4 regions of the Ruegeria sp. CK3 genome follow, and region 1 is predicted to be linked to each of the others. Evidence: riboswitches for the same ligand, from Rfam matches in the RefSeq annotation. Region 1 holds a riboswitch; each other region holds the start of a gene.
The links. Region 1 has a riboswitch for cobalamin ahead of ACR0C3_RS07445 (hypothetical protein). Riboswitches for the same ligand answer to the same signal wherever they lie in the genome.
Positions count from the first base shown of each region.

Region 1 (3,941 bases):
CTGAACACAGGCAAACCAATGTCTTTTACTCTTTCGGACCTGGGATGGTCCTCTCACTTTGCTGCACAGCACACGGCGCACGCGCAGCTCACGCCTTTTCGTATCACCGCCGTTCACCGGGACCGTCTGGTCGGGATGAACGAGGCTGGTGAAGCATCTCTGTTTGCCCCTGGTCACTCTACCGGCGACTTTGCTGTCGGAGATTGGGTGCTGGCCGATGACAAGAATCGCGTTCAGCATCTGCTTGACCGGCGCAGCCTGTTGCAACGCCGTGCTGCCGGAACCGGGGCCGAGGCGCAGTTGATCGCAGCCAATGTTGACGTGCTGTTCATCGTCAGCTCGTGCAATGCGGATTTCAATGTGTCCCGGCTCGAACGGTATCTGGCACTGGCGCATCAGGCGGGCTGCTATCCTGTCGTGGTCCTGACCAAAGCAGATAGCTGCTCGGACCCAGCAGCCTACGCCAAGCAGGCCGAAGCGCTGGCACCGTTTTTGACAGTCCTGACGGTCAACGCGCATGACAAGTTAGACCTGCAGCAGGTTCTGGCATGGTGTCCGGCAGGTCAGACGGCAGCTTTGGTCGGGTCATCAGGCGTTGGCAAAACAACGCTCGCCAACGGAATGACCGGTCAGGATCTGGCAACAGCCGCAATCCGCGAGGATGACGCCCGAGGCCGTCACACCACGACGTCTCGCGCCTTGCATCCGATGCAAAACGGCGGTTGGCTCGTCGACACCCCCGGCATGCGCGCCTTGCGCCTGCTCGATGCGCAGGACGGGGTGGACGAAGTGTTCTCGGACATTCTAGAACTGGCCCAAACCTGTCGGTTCTCGGATTGCCAGCATGAGGCCGAGCCCGGTTGCGCAGTGCAAGCGGCGATAGAAAAAGGCACGCTGGATGCAGATCGGTTGGAACGCTGGCGCAAGCTGAGGCGCGAGGATCAGCGCAACTCTGAGACCGTGGCCGAGGCGCGGGCACGCGACAGGGCTTTCGGCAAGATGGTCCGGTCGGCGATGCACGGAAAATCCGCGCGGCGCGGCGATTAAAACACGGGCTGAAAAAGGGGCGCCGGTTCGCCGACGTCCCCCATCAAGCGATCAATCGGGGCCAGACTGCCGCATTGCGGCGGGCAAACACACCGATATGGCCGATTTCCGGAACGCCGAATTCTTCTGGCGACAAAAGGTGGCGGCGTGCCTTCGGCCCGTATAGTTCGGCCAACCGCCAAACGGCGGCCTCGGGGACCATCTCATCATCCGTGAAGGCAAACAGGTCGACGGGAACGTTAGCCTCTTTCCATGTAGCTTGCGGCAGGGTGTCTCCCATCTCGGGCAGATAGCTTTGCGGTGCGGTGCACCACTTGCGCCATTGCCAATAGACCTTAGGCGGTAGGTCTGATCCAAACCCAAGTGCCTTGCCCGGCAAATACCCCAGGCCGCGCACGACCAGAGGCACATGCCCATACCAGAACAACCCGGCCAGAGCGCGGTACGGCCAAGGGTGATCACCCAATTTCACAAGGCCGGAACAGACGCAGATCATGCGATCAATCTTGTCGATATCCGGTTGAACCGGCCCCAGCATCCCTCCAAGCGAATGACCAACCGACCACTGCTGCGCCAGCGGGAATCGGCGGCGCATCTCGGCCCGCGCCGCGGGCATGTCCTGCAACGCCCAATCGGCCATTGAGATTTTCGACCGACGTTGCGGCCCCGATTTCGAATGACCGAATTCCCGGAAGTCATAGATCAGACAGGCGATATCCCGATCCGACGCCAACCACTGTGCGAAATGCTTGTAGTAGTCACGCGGAACTCCCGTCGCGCTGTTGACCACCACTACGGTTTCGGGCTGCGCCACGGGCCGGTAGATTCGCCCGGACAGGGCGCCATCCCCCACCGGGATCTGAACATCTTCGATCAGCACAGTATGGTTTGAATCCAACATGGGTATCCTCGGTGGAAAACTGAACTGATGAGTTCATATTGCAACTTGACCCCAGACAGCCCATGTAAGTCAACTGCGATCCAGCTTGACCACGCGTCCACTTTGCGGATCCGCATTCCGCAGCGCAGAAAGTTCAACTTGACTCAAAATGGTTTTGAACGCTAGCGATGGTGCGATGGTTCCCGGCTTTCGCAAGAGGTCGGGATGAAAAGGGAACACGGTGCGGTTTTACCCGGCTCGCTCGGGATGAACCAAGTCCGCGACTGCCCCCGCAACTGTAAGCGGTGAGCGATGTCGAAGAGCCACTGGCCGAAAGGCCGGGAAGGTCGGCAAAGCGATGACCCGCAAGTCAGGAGACCTGCCATCGTCAACATAACCCAAACTCGGGCGGGGTGTCCGGGCAGGCCGTGACAGACCCTATCTGCCCCACCTGATCCCAGCCCCTGTCCACCGCGCGGAGGGCGCAGGATGATCTGGAAGACGAAGACACATAGGTTCTCAGCAACCATCTGCCAACATACCGGCAAGACATGCCCTGCACTTGCACGGCTGGCGCGTTCGATGGTTGACGCGCTGGACCAAGCCGGTCCGGCGACCACATCGGATTTCGAAATAGAAGGCAGCAGCGACCTGACCCATTGCACGGACGGCTGCCACGCCCGGTTTCGGGCCAGCCAGTCTCAGGTGCGGGTCTATTGCGGAGCGGACCCTGATGCCGACAGTGAGGTCCTCGATCTCTATGCCGATTTGATGTTCGGTACCGACACGAGCAGCCTGCCTGCCGCAGCCATGACTTCCCTGCCCTGCGCCATGCTCGAGGCATCAGTGATTGCGCCACGCAAACCGGCCCCGGCGGAACTGCAACTGTCGGCTTAAGAATCCGCCAAAGCTCGGGCGGGCAAGGTGGCCCAGTGCTTCTGTGCATCGGTTTCGACTGCGCAGGGGCGCAGCTTGCGCAACCGGTCCAGTGCTTGGGTTGGAGCCTCGCCGCATTCGATCATCAACCTAAGCACCACCATGCCGGAGCGACCGCATCCGCCCTGACAATGGACAAGCACGCGCCCTCCGCCAGACAAAGCCTGACGCGCCGCGGCACTGACATCGGGCCATTGCGCATCAACCTCTGACGGTGGCACGCCGAAATCCTGAATCGGCAGATGCACCCAGCGGCTGGCGCGACCCTGAACGTCGCGGCCAAAATCGCGGGCTCCGAACTGGACCAGCTCGGCCTCGGTTGTCATCGACAGCACAAGGCCCGGCCTCCAATCTCCAATCGTTTCAAGGTCGCCAGCATAGTCGCCGCCCTTTCCCGGCATCGACGTTAGGGCAAGTGTGCCCCCGCCCACTTGCAAAGCATGAATGACCAAATTCGTCATGACAGCATCCCCCCGGAAGCGTTGATCCTGACTTTAGGCTTGATTCACAATCTGCAGAGTGTACCCCTGACGCGCCAGTTTCCAAAACAAAATCGTTCTGCAACTCATGTGGACGCGGGCGGCGCGGGCCTCTACGCTGCAGTGACGTTCCGAATCCGCCAGAGCAGACATGACCGACTCAGACAGCCCCGCCTATCAGGTTCTCGCCCGAAAATACCGCCCGGAAACCTTTGCCGATCTGGTGGGTCAGGATGCGATGGTCCGCACGCTCAAAAACGCGTTCGAGGCGGATCGCATCGCGCAAGCCTTTGTCATGACAGGCATTCGCGGAACCGGTAAAACCACGACCGCACGGATCATTGCGAAAGGCATGAACTGTATCGGACCGGATGGAACTGGCGGGCCCACGACCGAGCCTTGCGGCCAATGTGAGCACTGCGTCGCCATCATGGAAGGTCGTCATGTCGACGTCATGGAGATGGACGCCGCCAGCCGCACCGGCGTGAATGATATTCGCGAGATTATCGATAGTGTTCGCTATCGCGCCGCCTCGGCCCGCTACAAGATCTACATCATCGATGAAGTCCACATGCTGTCGACCAGCGCCTTCAACGCGC
Region 1 is NZ_JBQFPV010000004.1:318,900-322,840, reverse strand. It holds gene rsgA (ribosome small subunit-dependent GTPase A) at 19-1,047, shown strand; gene ACR0C3_RS07450 (alpha/beta hydrolase family protein) at 1,091-1,948, opposite strand; cobalamin riboswitch at 2,108-2,329, shown strand; gene ACR0C3_RS07445 (hypothetical protein) at 2,417-2,824, shown strand; gene ACR0C3_RS07440 (phosphatase domain-containing protein) at 2,821-3,324, opposite strand; gene ACR0C3_RS07435 (DNA polymerase III subunit gamma/tau) at 3,494-3,941, shown strand, end outside.

Region 2 (3,941 bases), on a different contig from region 1:
CGCGGTATGCTCTATGCCGAAAAACTGCTGATCTCTCGCGACAAACAGCTATCGCCGATGCATCGCCATATCGTCAAAGCCGAGGACATCATCAACCGTGGGGGCGGCGATCTAGTTATGGAAATCTATGCGTCGGACCCCGATGGCGGTATCGACCGCGATAACGCGGTCACCGTTCCAAGCGATGCCTGCCCTGTCACCATACAGCCCGGAGAGCATCTGCGCCTGAAGCCAGGTCAGAGCGTGACCTTGATGCCCGGCGTCTGGCACGCCTTTTGGGCGGAAGGTGCGGATTGTTTGATTGGCGAAGTCTCAACCGTGAATGACGACCGGACGGACAACGTATTCGAAGACCCGATCCCCCGCTTTGCAACAATAGAAGAAGACACAGCCCCGGATTTCCTGTTGGTTGCCGACTACTGACTTCATTAAGACTTTCGCGCTTGTATTTTCTGACTGTTTTTGTCAGTTAACGGCTGACCCAGTCAGATTCCGTTGGAATCATCGCCCGGTCCCAATTTTGCGACCGAAAGATAACCTGACATGCGAAAATCCCTCGCCGACCTGTTGGCCATGGACGCCGTTGCCAGCCGCTATGGCTGCGCATTGAAACCAAAACTGAGGCAGGCGATCGAGGCTGATCTCACTTTTCCAGCTCGCGCCGCATCGCCGCGCCCTGAAACGCCGGTTGATCCCAACACACTTCCGTTAAACGTCCACCCATTGGTTGCGAAAACCCTCAAACCCAAAAGGGAACGCGCATGAAACACTCGGCATCCAACCACACATTGCCATTCACCGATTTTGACGGTTTCGAACGCGGTTTGCTGCCTGTCATTCGGCACTTCATCCTTAGCTTCACCGAGCCGGAAACGCAGGCTTGGCAACATGCTTTCACGGTCGCAACCGAACGCTGGGGGCGTGATCAGGAGCTGGTTCTGGCACATCTGGTCTTCAAAATCATCAAGGCCACGCTACGCACCCGCCCTTTGGGTCTGGTCTTCAACGACCCGCTTTGTGTTGAAAAACGGCACGAACTGACATGTGAGGAGCACGCCCTGCTCCGGATGCTGCATCACATGCGCCGCGACGAAACTCCAGCAGCGCGCGATGCCTTGAACGAATTGACCGGAGGCTACCCGGACGCGCACCTGATACAGGCCGGTTTGACCTTGGCCAGCCAGTTCCCAACAAGTGTCGTCCGACCGGGCCAACCCGCCCGCAGGCCAACCCTGCGCGTGGTCCATTAGCGCGATTCCGGCGCTTGACAAGAGGAGCGCGAGCAGACTAGCTGCTCTGGATGGTTCCCTACGGTCTGTGCCTGAGGGATGAAAATGGGAATACGGTGCGGCCCAAAGGCCAATGCCGTGACTGCCCCCGCAACTGTAAGCGGAGAGCGACGCCACAGAACCACTGGCCCCTAAGGTCGGGAAGGTTGGCCGAGCAACGACCCGCAAGTCAGGAGACCTGCCATCACAGATTAACCAACCCGGGGCGGGGTGTCCCGGAAGGAGGCTCGATGGCACATCTGCGTGCTGATGCAATTCATGGCTTTTGCCTTCACTTGGCTTTTGTTCAAGTCGGCCACCCGTGCCGTGGCTGATCATTTCGTCCTGATATGCGGCACGTGCAAAGGGCCGATCCCTGCGCATGAGGCGAAAGAAGCGTTGGACGGCCAGCTGCCCGAGGGGTTCTCGACACGTCTGATCGAATGTATGGCCGGGTGCGACCGCCCGATGACGGTCGGGCTGCAGGCCAAGGGCAAGGCGCAATATCTGTTTGGCGATATTCAATCCCCTGCCGATCTGAGCGCTTTGGCTGAGTTCGCCCATCAATTCCGCGACAGCGAGGATGGCTGGACCAGCGCCTCTACCCGTCCCTTGGCGCTCTATACCAAAACCCTGTCGCGCATGCCCTGCCTGCTATCGGAGGACACGGCATGAGCTTTCTGGTCGCTGAAAACCTAGAATACTACGCCCTGAACGGCGATGTTCTGCTGCGCGACACCTCGTTCACGCTTGAGGAAGGCGCGATATTGGCCGTTGCTGGCCCGAACGGAGCCGGCAAGACGACGCTGCTCAACCTCTTGTGCGGGGTCGCAAAGCTGGCGCTGGGGGATGTGCGCATTCAGGGGCAAAGCCTGCGGAAACTGTCGTCGCTGGAACGGGCCAGACGGATTGCCGTTGTCGGCCAGCAGGAAATACCCGACGGGCGGCTGCAACTGCGCGATTATGTGGCCCTTGGACAAATCCCGATCAGGGCCGACAAATCCGCCGAAGCTCTTAAAACGGACCTGCAGCGCGTATTAGACACCACCGAACTGTCCCATCTGGCTGGTAAACAGATGGCAAAACTGTCCGGCGGAGAGCGTCAGCGCGCCCATATCGCACGGGCTTTGGCGCAGAACCCCTCGCTGCTGTTTTTGGACGAACCGACCAACCATCTGGACCCGGATGCCAAGGGGCACATGCTGTCTCTGGTGGCCGAGTTGGGTGTGACGGTTGTGATGATCGTCCACGATCTGGTCATGATCCCCGAATTCGCCAGCCACGTCGCCCTGATGAAGAACGCACAGCTTACGGCCTTCGGCCCGGTCGCCGAGGTTCTTACGCCAGACCGCGTGCGCGAGACTTTTGGTGTTGACTATTTGTGTTTCCAGCACGAAGGACGCGTGATCCCCGCGCTGGACATCCGAAAACGAAAGCTTTCATCTTAACAGGAGAGATTGATGAAACTGAAACTTTTGTCCGCTGCGGTACTAAGCGCACTGGCGGGCAGCGCTGCCGCGCAAGAGATCACCGTCGACAATTGCGGTGAACCTTTGGTGTTCGACACCAAGCCCGAGCGGATCGTAGTTCATGACATGAACATGACCGACATGGCCTTTGCACTGGGTCTTCAGGACAGCATCGTTGGTCTGACTGGCATCACTGGCTGGTACAAGACCAGCCCCGATTTCGACGCGCAACGCGGTGACATTCCCGAACTCGCTCCGAAATACCCGACGGTCGAGAACCTCGTCGCGGTTGAACCCGACATGTTCTTCGCCGGTTGGTATTACGGCATGAAGCCCGGAGGTGATGTAACCCCAGACACGCTAGAGCCCTTTGGCATCAAGACCATGGTGCTGACCGAAAGCTGCATCCACCTGAACAAAGACCGCCCCGAAGCCAGCATGGACCTGCTGTTTGATGACGTACTGCGTCTGGGCACTGTCATGCAGGTCGAAGACAAGGCGAACGCGCTGGTCTCGGGCTGGAAAGACCAACTGGCCGCAATCGAAGCCAAAACCGCCGATCTGGAAAAACCCCGTGTCTTCCTGCTGGACAGCCCGGCCGATGCGCCCTTTACCGCAGGCAAATATGCCATTCCCGACGCGATGATCGCAGCGGCTGGCGGCGTCAACGTTACCCATGACATGGACACTAGCTGGGGCCGCACCTCGTGGGAGGCTGTCGCCGCCTCGAACCCCGAATTCCTTGTCCTGCTGGACTATCAAACCGGCAACGGCGCGGCGGATACCTTCAAGTTCCTGCAGGAACACCCGGTGATGTCGCAGACCGATGCAGTCAAGAACGAGCGCTGGATCGGCCTGCGTTACGAAGAGCTGACACCGGGACCGGCAAACATCGAAGCGATCGAGAAGATGGCAACGGCGATGCACCGGGGAAACAGTTGAGATGACGAAAACGGGCCAAGCGGTCCTGCTGGGGGCGGTCATTCTGACCGCCCTTTTGCTGCTGTCGACGATCTACGGCACCACCCCGATCCCCTTGGCCGAGGTTTTCACCGCGATTGGGCTGGGTACTGGCGTGACTGAGGGCGACATGTCCCCTCTGCACCGGATCGTCTTTGACCTGCGCCTGCCCCGCGCGTTGTTTGCGGCTGTGATTGGGGCCGGGCTGGGTGTTGTCGGGGTCGTTTTACAGACGACAACGCGC
Region 2 is NZ_JBQFPV010000003.1:332,873-336,813, reverse strand. It holds gene ACR0C3_RS05785 (D-lyxose/D-mannose family sugar isomerase) at 1-423, shown strand, start outside; gene ACR0C3_RS05780 (hypothetical protein) at 574-765, shown strand; gene ACR0C3_RS05775 (hypothetical protein) at 762-1,250, shown strand; cobalamin riboswitch at 1,286-1,489, shown strand; gene ACR0C3_RS05770 (DUF1636 family protein) at 1,548-1,943, shown strand; gene ACR0C3_RS05765 (ABC transporter ATP-binding protein) at 1,940-2,716, shown strand; gene ACR0C3_RS05760 (ABC transporter substrate-binding protein) at 2,729-3,679, shown strand; gene ACR0C3_RS05755 (FecCD family ABC transporter permease) at 3,681-3,941, shown strand, end outside.
Region 2: linked by a shared signal. The riboswitch ahead of ACR0C3_RS05770 (DUF1636 family protein) and the one ahead of ACR0C3_RS07445 (hypothetical protein) in region 1 are both predicted to bind cobalamin.

Region 3 (3,941 bases), on a different contig from region 1:
TCGCCAAAGCCGCGCTGGAATCGGCGACACGCTATCTTGCCAACGACCTCGGCCCTGAAGGCATCCGTGTGAACGCGATTTCGCCCGGCCCGATGAAGACCCTGGCCGGGGCTGCAATCGGCGGAGCGCGCAAGACCTACAAATTCTGCGACCAGAATGCGCCGATGCGCTCGAACGCTACGCTTGAGGCCGTTGGCGGCACAGCGGTTTACCTGACCTCGGATGCGGGGGCTTGCACCTCGGGCGAGATCATCAGGGTGGATGGCGGTTTCCACGTGCTTGGAATGCCACAGCCGGATTTCATGTGACCATATCTTTCCCAGACGCCGCCAAGATTTGACCATCTTTCGGCGTCAGGGATATGGGCATGAGCAAAACCGACCAGATCCTTGCCAGCAATACGCGTGGCACCCAGACCAGACGGAAAACGGGGTTCCTAAGCCCCCGCGCCCGTTTTCTGCTTTTAACGCTGACCACATTGCTGGTGTTGTTCGTGTTCTTCACGCAACCGCAGGTCCGTGCAGCGCTTGACGGGCTTTGGGGCTAAGACCTCAAGCCTTCAGTTCACCGAGACAACCTCAATATCGAAGATCAGGTCCTGCCCGGCCAGCGGGTGATTGGCGTCCAGCGTCACCGTGGCCTCGTTCGCCTCGACAACCGTTACCGGCAGCGCCTGACCATCGGGGGTCTGCATCTGCAACTGGGTTCCCGGCTCTAGTGGGATATCATCCGGAACACCCTCACGCGGGATGTCCTGCCGCATCGCCGGGTTGATCGGGCCATAGGCGTCGACACAGGCAATCTCGACCCGCTTCTTGTCACCAACCGCCAGTCCTGGCATCGCACTGTCCAGGCCGGGTATGATCTGGCCCGAACCGACAACAAATTCCAAAGGATCGCGCCCGTCCGAGCTGTCAAAGACGGTCTCGTCTAGCAGCGTGCCGGTATAGTGGATGCGAACTGTGTCGCCTTGTTTGATCTCGGACATTGGGCCTCCGGGGCTTGTGGGGAATTGGGCGCCGAACACAAGCGCGCTACGCCGGAGTCTGACGCGGCGCAGGATGCATGCATCTGATTCTGATGTCCAGATTGCGGTGCAGGCATGCGCGTCCTCTTGTCGTCGCTTACACACGTGCCTTCAATACCGAGCGGGCAGAACAGGAACATCCGCTCCTATCGACAAGATGTTATCGCTACAGTCTTAAATAGAGATTGACCGGTGATGGGAATCTCTGCCATCAGCGTCCTCATGTCCGGTTCCGGGTTCGCCCGGAGAAAAGGGAATGCGGTGCGGGGAATTCTGATCCACCCAATGCCGCAACTGCCCCCGCAACTGTAGGCGGTGAGCAGGGCTGACACGCCACTGGGGTCCACCCGGGAAGGCCAGCCCCATGCTTTGACCCGCGAGTCAGGAGACCTGCCGGATATGCACCCTCGGAAGGGGTGTGTCACCGATGCCGGGGTGTGCATTGGGCCGATACCCTCATTTTGGGTAAATGGCTCCGTTCGTCCCGATATCAAGCAAGAAACGTGCCGGGGTTGGCACGAAGGACGAAGGAAAGACCTTGTGAAGAAATTATTTTGCACGGCTGCGGCTGCGCTGGCGATTCCAGCGATGGCGCACGCACATTTTCTGCTGGAATACACCACGGACACACTGATCGAGGCGCCGGGCGACGTGCCGGTCAAGCTGATCTTCTGGCACCCGTTTGAAAACGGCCATGTCATGGATCTGGACAAGCCGCAGGAATTCTACGTGATCCACAATGGCGAAAAGACCGACCTGTTGGACACGCTGGAGCCCATCCGGTTTTCGAGCCCCGAAAACGAAGGCGCGGCCTTTCAAGGTTCTGTCCCGGTCAAGCGTTCGGGCGACTATGTGATGGTCACCGTGCCTCAGCCCTATTACGAAGAGGCCGAAGATATCTATATCCAGCAGATCACCAAGGCGTTCCTGAACCGCAACGAATTGCCGACCGACTGGATGAACCCCGCAGGTCTGGCGACCGAGATCGTGCCGCTGAACAAGCCCTACAACATCATCGCAGGCTCGACCTTCACCGGTCAGGTTCTAGCAAATGGCGAACCGGTTGCCGGCGCTGAGATCGAGATCGAATACATGGCCGCCAAACCCAGCTTTGACAGCCAAGCTTCGTCCGAGCCTACCGTTTCGCCGATGCCCGGAGGCGCTGTTGTCGCCATTTCCGACGCCAATGGCTATTTCTCCTTCGGTGTGCCGAAAGCCGGATACTGGGGCTTTGCCGCGCTGGGTTCTGGTCCGGAGACCGAACATGAAGGCAAAGAGCTGAGCCAGGACTCGGTGATCTGGATCCGCGCCTGGGACATGGAGTAACCCCCGATGCACATCGTCGACGGAGCCCTATCCAACCCGGTCGTCATCGGCGGAGCAGTTGCCGCCGCTGGTGGGGTTGCCATGGGCCTCAGGTCGCTGGATCTGGACCGCATCCCCACGGCAGGGGTGCTAGCGGCCAGTTTCTTCGTGGCCTCTCTGATCCACGTGCCGATCGGGCCGTCGTCGGTGCATCTTATTCTCAACGGTCTGGCCGGGCTTCTGCTCGGCTGGGCCGCCTTCCCGGCCCTGTTTGTGGGTCTGCTATTGCAGGCCGTTTTCTTTGGCTTCGGCGGGCTGACGGTGCTGGGGATCAACACGCTCAACATCGCCTTTCCGGCCGTACTGGCGGGGCTGCTGTTCCGGCCCCTGATTGGGCGTGGTTCACCTGTTCATGGCGCGATCTGGGGCGGCATTGGCGGCGCCTTTGCCATTGCAGCCACGACCGTCATGGTGGGCAATTCATTGGCCCTTTCAGGGGACGAATTCCTCCCTGCCGCCAAGCTGGTCTTCTTTGCCCACATCCCGGTTATGATAGTCGAGGCCGTCCTGACCGGATTTGCCGTTCTTCTCGCGCGAAAAGTCAAACCTGAACTGTTCCTGACAAGGCCCGCCACATGAGAAAGATTGCGCTCATCCTGGCCCTATGCGCGGCCCCTCTGCCCGCGCTGGCCCATAAGGTGATTGCCGGAGTCTTTGCGTCCGGCGATGCGATCGAAGGGGAAATCGGCTTCTCCAACGGCACCATGGCGACCGATACCGAGGTTGTCGTGACCGATCCAAACGGGGTCGAGCTGGGTCGGGCCACGACCGACGCAGACGGGTTCTTCATCTACACGCCTACCACAGCGGTCGCCCATACCTTCTTTGCCGACCTTGGCGCCGGTCACGTGGCCGAGGTCACCATGACTGCCGATAACGTCGCCAAGATCATGGGCGTCGCTGTCCAGAACACGCCCGCAGCGTCGCCCACGCCAACGCCAGCCTCGGAGGGCGTCACTGTGGCCTCCCTCAGCGATGAGGAGCGTCAGGCCATCGCAGCAGCCGTCCGTGACGAAATACGCCCCCTGCGCCGGGAAATCGCCGCTTATCGCGAACATAACGACCTACAGACCATTCTGGGCGGCATCGGATACATCTTTGGCCTGTTCGGGCTGGGCTTCTACCTCGCGGCGCGGAGGAAATTGGCAGGCTGATGGCACACGTACTTGGACCACAGGAACGGACGCTGGCTGAAGCTGGCACGGTCGATCAACTGGGGTTGATCACCTCGCTTGATCCGCGCGTGCGCATCGTCATGTCCGTTTTGTTTGCGGTCGTTGTGGTCTCCCTATCGTCCCTGCCCGCTCTTGCGGCGGCGCTAACGATAGCCTTGTCTTTGCTGGTGCTGTCCCGACTGCCCTGGCGCAAGACGCTCAAGCGGATGGCGATGATGGACAGTTTCATCATCTTTATGCTGGTCCTCCTGCCGTTCACCATGCCCGGCGACACGATGTTCACCATCTGGGGGTTTCCGGCCAGCTGGCAGGGGCTCTGGAAAGCCGTGGAAATCGCGCTGACCGCCAACGCCGTGATCCTGACCGTGATGGTT
Region 3 is NZ_JBQFPV010000008.1:248,968-252,908, forward strand. It holds gene ACR0C3_RS13995 (enoyl-ACP reductase FabI) at 1-308, shown strand, start outside; gene ACR0C3_RS14000 (hypothetical protein) at 368-547, shown strand; gene ACR0C3_RS14005 (FKBP-type peptidyl-prolyl cis-trans isomerase) at 560-988, opposite strand; cobalamin riboswitch at 1,238-1,439, shown strand; gene ACR0C3_RS14010 (DUF4198 domain-containing protein) at 1,568-2,353, shown strand; gene cbiM (cobalt transporter CbiM) at 2,360-2,971, shown strand; gene ACR0C3_RS14020 (cobalt ABC transporter permease) at 2,968-3,546, shown strand; gene cbiQ (cobalt ECF transporter T component CbiQ) at 3,546-3,941, shown strand, end outside.
Region 3: linked by a shared signal. The riboswitch ahead of ACR0C3_RS14010 (DUF4198 domain-containing protein) and the one ahead of ACR0C3_RS07445 (hypothetical protein) in region 1 are both predicted to bind cobalamin.

Region 4 (3,941 bases), on a different contig from region 1:
TCCAGAGGTCCGACATGAATGACGGCATTGTCGACGTTTTCTTCGGTCAGCACGCTTTGCGCCTCAGAGGCAAGATGTTCGTCAGATTCGACACCAACCACCAACTGTGCCATCCGCGCGGCGACTGCGGTTGAATAACCATAGGCCGGTGCGATATCGAGAACCATTTCGTCATTCGAGATATTCAGCGCATCCAACATCTTAGCCAGAGTGCGCGGCTCAAGAATACAGCGGTTGTTACCCAAATCTATCAGCTCTTCGACATAGGCCGCTTCGCGCTGCGCCGTTGGCACAAAGCTTTCACGCGGAACGGACAGCATCGCGTCGATGATTGGAAACTTGGTCACATCCGAGGGTCTTACCTGCGTATCAACCATGGTGCGGCGCCGGGCTGCGAAATCTGACATCTGATCTCTCTTTTCAATCCCTTGGGTAATTGGCTTGTGCCATACTCGACCTGACTCGACAACGGCCCAGATGCCGCAAGCCTGGTTCACGATCCGTTTAGACTGGCCGCCCACAAATATTGATTTGCGGCCCAAAATCGACGGCAATCCTCTGGACGCCCCCGATGAAAGCTGCTAAAAGGCCCACCACACCACGGCAAGTATTTGATTTTGCTTGAAAAGGCGAGTTGGCGGAGTGGTGACGCAGCGGATTGCAAATCCGTGTACACCGGTTCGATTCCGGTACTCGCCTCCACATCCCACTCCTCTAAATATAGTCTACAGAAATCAGTTTTCAGGAGGAACGCCCCTGAGGCACGACTTCGTACCCTGGTTCTTCCGGCTCATCGTCCTGCATTTCCGTAGGAAAACCCGGTGCGCGAATGTCCAAGCCGGTGGCTTCTTCAAGGCGTTTGATGATGTTTGGCGACAGCTCACGCTCGCCAAACCGGGCGATGCCATCCTCAAAGATCTTGATCATCACCGGATTGATTTCCAAAGGAACACCGGCGCGGTCGGCGACGTCCTGAAACAGGCCGATATCCTTTTTCACCAAGTCCATCGTAAACGAAATATCGCGCGAACCGTTCAAGATCACCTGGCTTTCGGTTTCGTGCACGAACGATGTCCCTGACGAAATCTTGATGGCCTCATAGGTGGTGTTCAAATCCATCCCGGCAGCCTTGGCGGTGACCAACGCTTCAGCACAGGTGATTAGGTTGGCCGTGGCCAGATAGTTGGTCAGTACCTTCAGAACCGAGGCCGAGCCGAGCTCTCCGGTGTGCAGAACACGCCGACCCATGGTGGTCAGGAAGGGCAGAATGCGCTCGAACGTGTCGCGATCGCAGCCAGCGAAGATCGAGATATTGCCCGTCGCCGCGCGGTGACAGCCACCCGAGACAGGGCAATCGACGGCGGCCCCTCCGCGCTCCAGAACCAATGCACCCAACCGCTTGACCTCGGCCTCGTCAGTGGTGGACATCTCCATCCAGATCTTTCCGGGACCAACCTCTGGCAACATCTCCTGCATCACCGCGTCCGAGGCCGCAGGCGACGGCAGGCAGGTGATCACGGCATCGCAATCGCGCATCATCTGGGCCGGGCTTTCAGCCGCTTTGGCCCCCTGCGCGACAAAGGCCTCGACCAGATCGGAACTCAGGTCATGAACTGTCAGATCGATTCCATTGCGCAGCAATGACCCCGACAGCTTGCCGCCCACATTCCCAAGCCCGATAAAACCTACTTTCATGGATTTCGCCTCCGTTTGCGATTTGAGGCCATGCGACCATGCATCGGCGTCCTGTTCATGCCGCCTAGCGACGCTGGCAGGTCGCTTTTCAACGTGCCGCAGCAGTCTGAGCTCCATCGCGCTTGACAAGCTGCAGGTGCGTGCCGCATGAGCCTCATGTTGGTGTCTGTGAGAACAGATGAAAAGGGAATGCGTCAACGGGTTTTCCGCCAAACGCAGCCGCCCCCGCGACCGTGACCGGAGAGGGTGCCCAAGCCACTGGCGCAAAGCCGGGAAGGTGGGACATCCGACAGAGGACAACTCTGACATCCGCAAGCCGGGAGACCTGCCAACGCCCGAAGATGAAACCGGACGGGGTGTTCCGGTGTCGGGTCAAGGGACCCGCATGAAACCCCGTCCCCCACGATGAGGATTTGGGGGGATGAGAGACATGACCGAGACCGCTCCGGTCGAATTGCTGGTTTGCACCACCTGTCGTCGCGGGCTGCCCGTTGAAGACGATGCGAAACGCCCCGGCACCCTGTTGCATAAGGCGCTTGAACAGGCGGACCTGCCGGAAGGGATTATCCTGAAAGCCGTGGAATGCTTGTCGAACTGCAACGAGGGCTGTTCCATCGTGCTGCGCGGCGGCCCGGATCGCTGGACCTTCGTTTATGAACATCTGAACGAAACAGACCATGTCGACGTGATCGTTGACGGCGCTACCAAGTACCTCGCGACCGAGGACGGCTTGGTCAAATGGCGCGAACGCCCCGAACATTTCCGCAAAAACTGCGCAGCCCGCATTCCCCCGATTGGAGCCCTGAAATGAGCAACTTGGAAAAACTCCCCGTCACCGTGATCACTGGCTTCTTGGGCTCGGGCAAAACGACTCTGGTGAAGCACCTGATGCAGAACCCGCAGGGCAAGCGTCTGGCGGTGGTGGTCAATGAGTTCGGCGATGTTGGCGTCGACGGCGATATTCTGAAGTCCTGCGCCATCCCGGATTGCCCAGCGGAGAACATCATGGAGCTGGCGAATGGCTGCATCTGCTGCACCGTGGCCGATGACTTCATCCCAACCATCGAAGCTCTGATGGCGCTGGAGCCGCGTCCCGATCACATCCTGATCGAAACCTCCGGCCTCGCCCTGCCCAAGCCACTGCTGAAGGCGTTCGACTGGCCCGATATCCGATCGAAAATCACCGTTGATGGCGTGATCGCGCTGGCCGATGCCGAGGCCGTCGCCGCTGGTCGCTTTGCGCCGAATGTCGAAGCGGTGGACGCTCAGCGCCTGGCCGACGATTCGATCGACCATGAAACGCCCCTATCCGAGGTGTTCGAGGATCAGATCTCCTGCGCCGACATCATCCTGCTGACCAAGCCCGATCTGGCCGGTCCCGAAGGCGTGGCCAAAGCGAAGGAGATCATCGCCGCCGAGGCCCCTCGTCCGCTGCCCGTGGTTGAGGTTGCCGAAGGTGCTGTGGATGTCCGCGTCGTTCTGGGTCTTGAGGCTGCAGCCGAGGATGACATGGACGCTCGTCCATCGCATCACGACGGTCACCACGATCACGAGCATGACGATTTCGAAAGCATCATCGTTGATCTGCCGGAACAGTCCGATCCTGCCGATCTGGTCGCCAAGATCGAACGTCTGGCCAATGAGCTGAACATCCTGCGCGTCAAAGGCTATGCCGCCGTTCAAGGCAAACCGATGCGCCTGCTGGTGCAGGCCGTTGGTGCCCGTGTGCGTCATCAATACGACCGCCCGTGGGAGCCCGGTGAAGACCGCCGCTCGCGCATGGTGGTGATCGCCGAGCATGACGACATCAAAGAAGCAGAAATCCGCGATATCCTTGCGGGTGTCACCGAGGCCGCCGAGTAAGCTCCATGCACGTCGTCTTCCGCGAAAGCCACGGGTTAGAAGAAACGGAAACCCCAACCGATCTGGGCCAAAGCCCGGCGGATTTGGTGGTACTGTCCTTCTCGGACAGCGACCTTGGCGCTTTCGCGGCGGGCTGGCATCGCGGTGGCGGGCCGGAGGGGCGTATGCCCACGATGCGGTTGGCGAACCTGACGGCGTTGAAGCATCCTCTGTCCGTCGACACCTATGTGGAACAGACGCTGGAGGGTGCCAAGGGCATTCTGATCCGTCTCATTGGCGGTGTGCCTTATTGGGCCTACGGGCTGCAGCAGGTTCTGTCACTTGCGCAGGCCAAGGGGATCGCGCTGGCCGTCCTTCCTGCCGACGGGCGTGAGGACACGCGG
Region 4 is NZ_JBQFPV010000010.1:64,520-68,460, reverse strand. It holds gene ACR0C3_RS16160 (protein-L-isoaspartate O-methyltransferase family protein) at 1-407, opposite strand, end outside; tRNA gene ACR0C3_RS16155 (tRNA-Cys) at 629-702, shown strand; gene ACR0C3_RS16150 (NAD(P)-dependent oxidoreductase) at 742-1,812, opposite strand; cobalamin riboswitch at 1,839-2,042, shown strand; gene ACR0C3_RS16145 (DUF1636 family protein) at 2,126-2,506, shown strand; gene cobW (cobalamin biosynthesis protein CobW) at 2,503-3,558, shown strand; gene cobN (cobaltochelatase subunit CobN) at 3,564-3,941, shown strand, end outside.
Region 4: linked by a shared signal. The riboswitch ahead of ACR0C3_RS16145 (DUF1636 family protein) and the one ahead of ACR0C3_RS07445 (hypothetical protein) in region 1 are both predicted to bind cobalamin.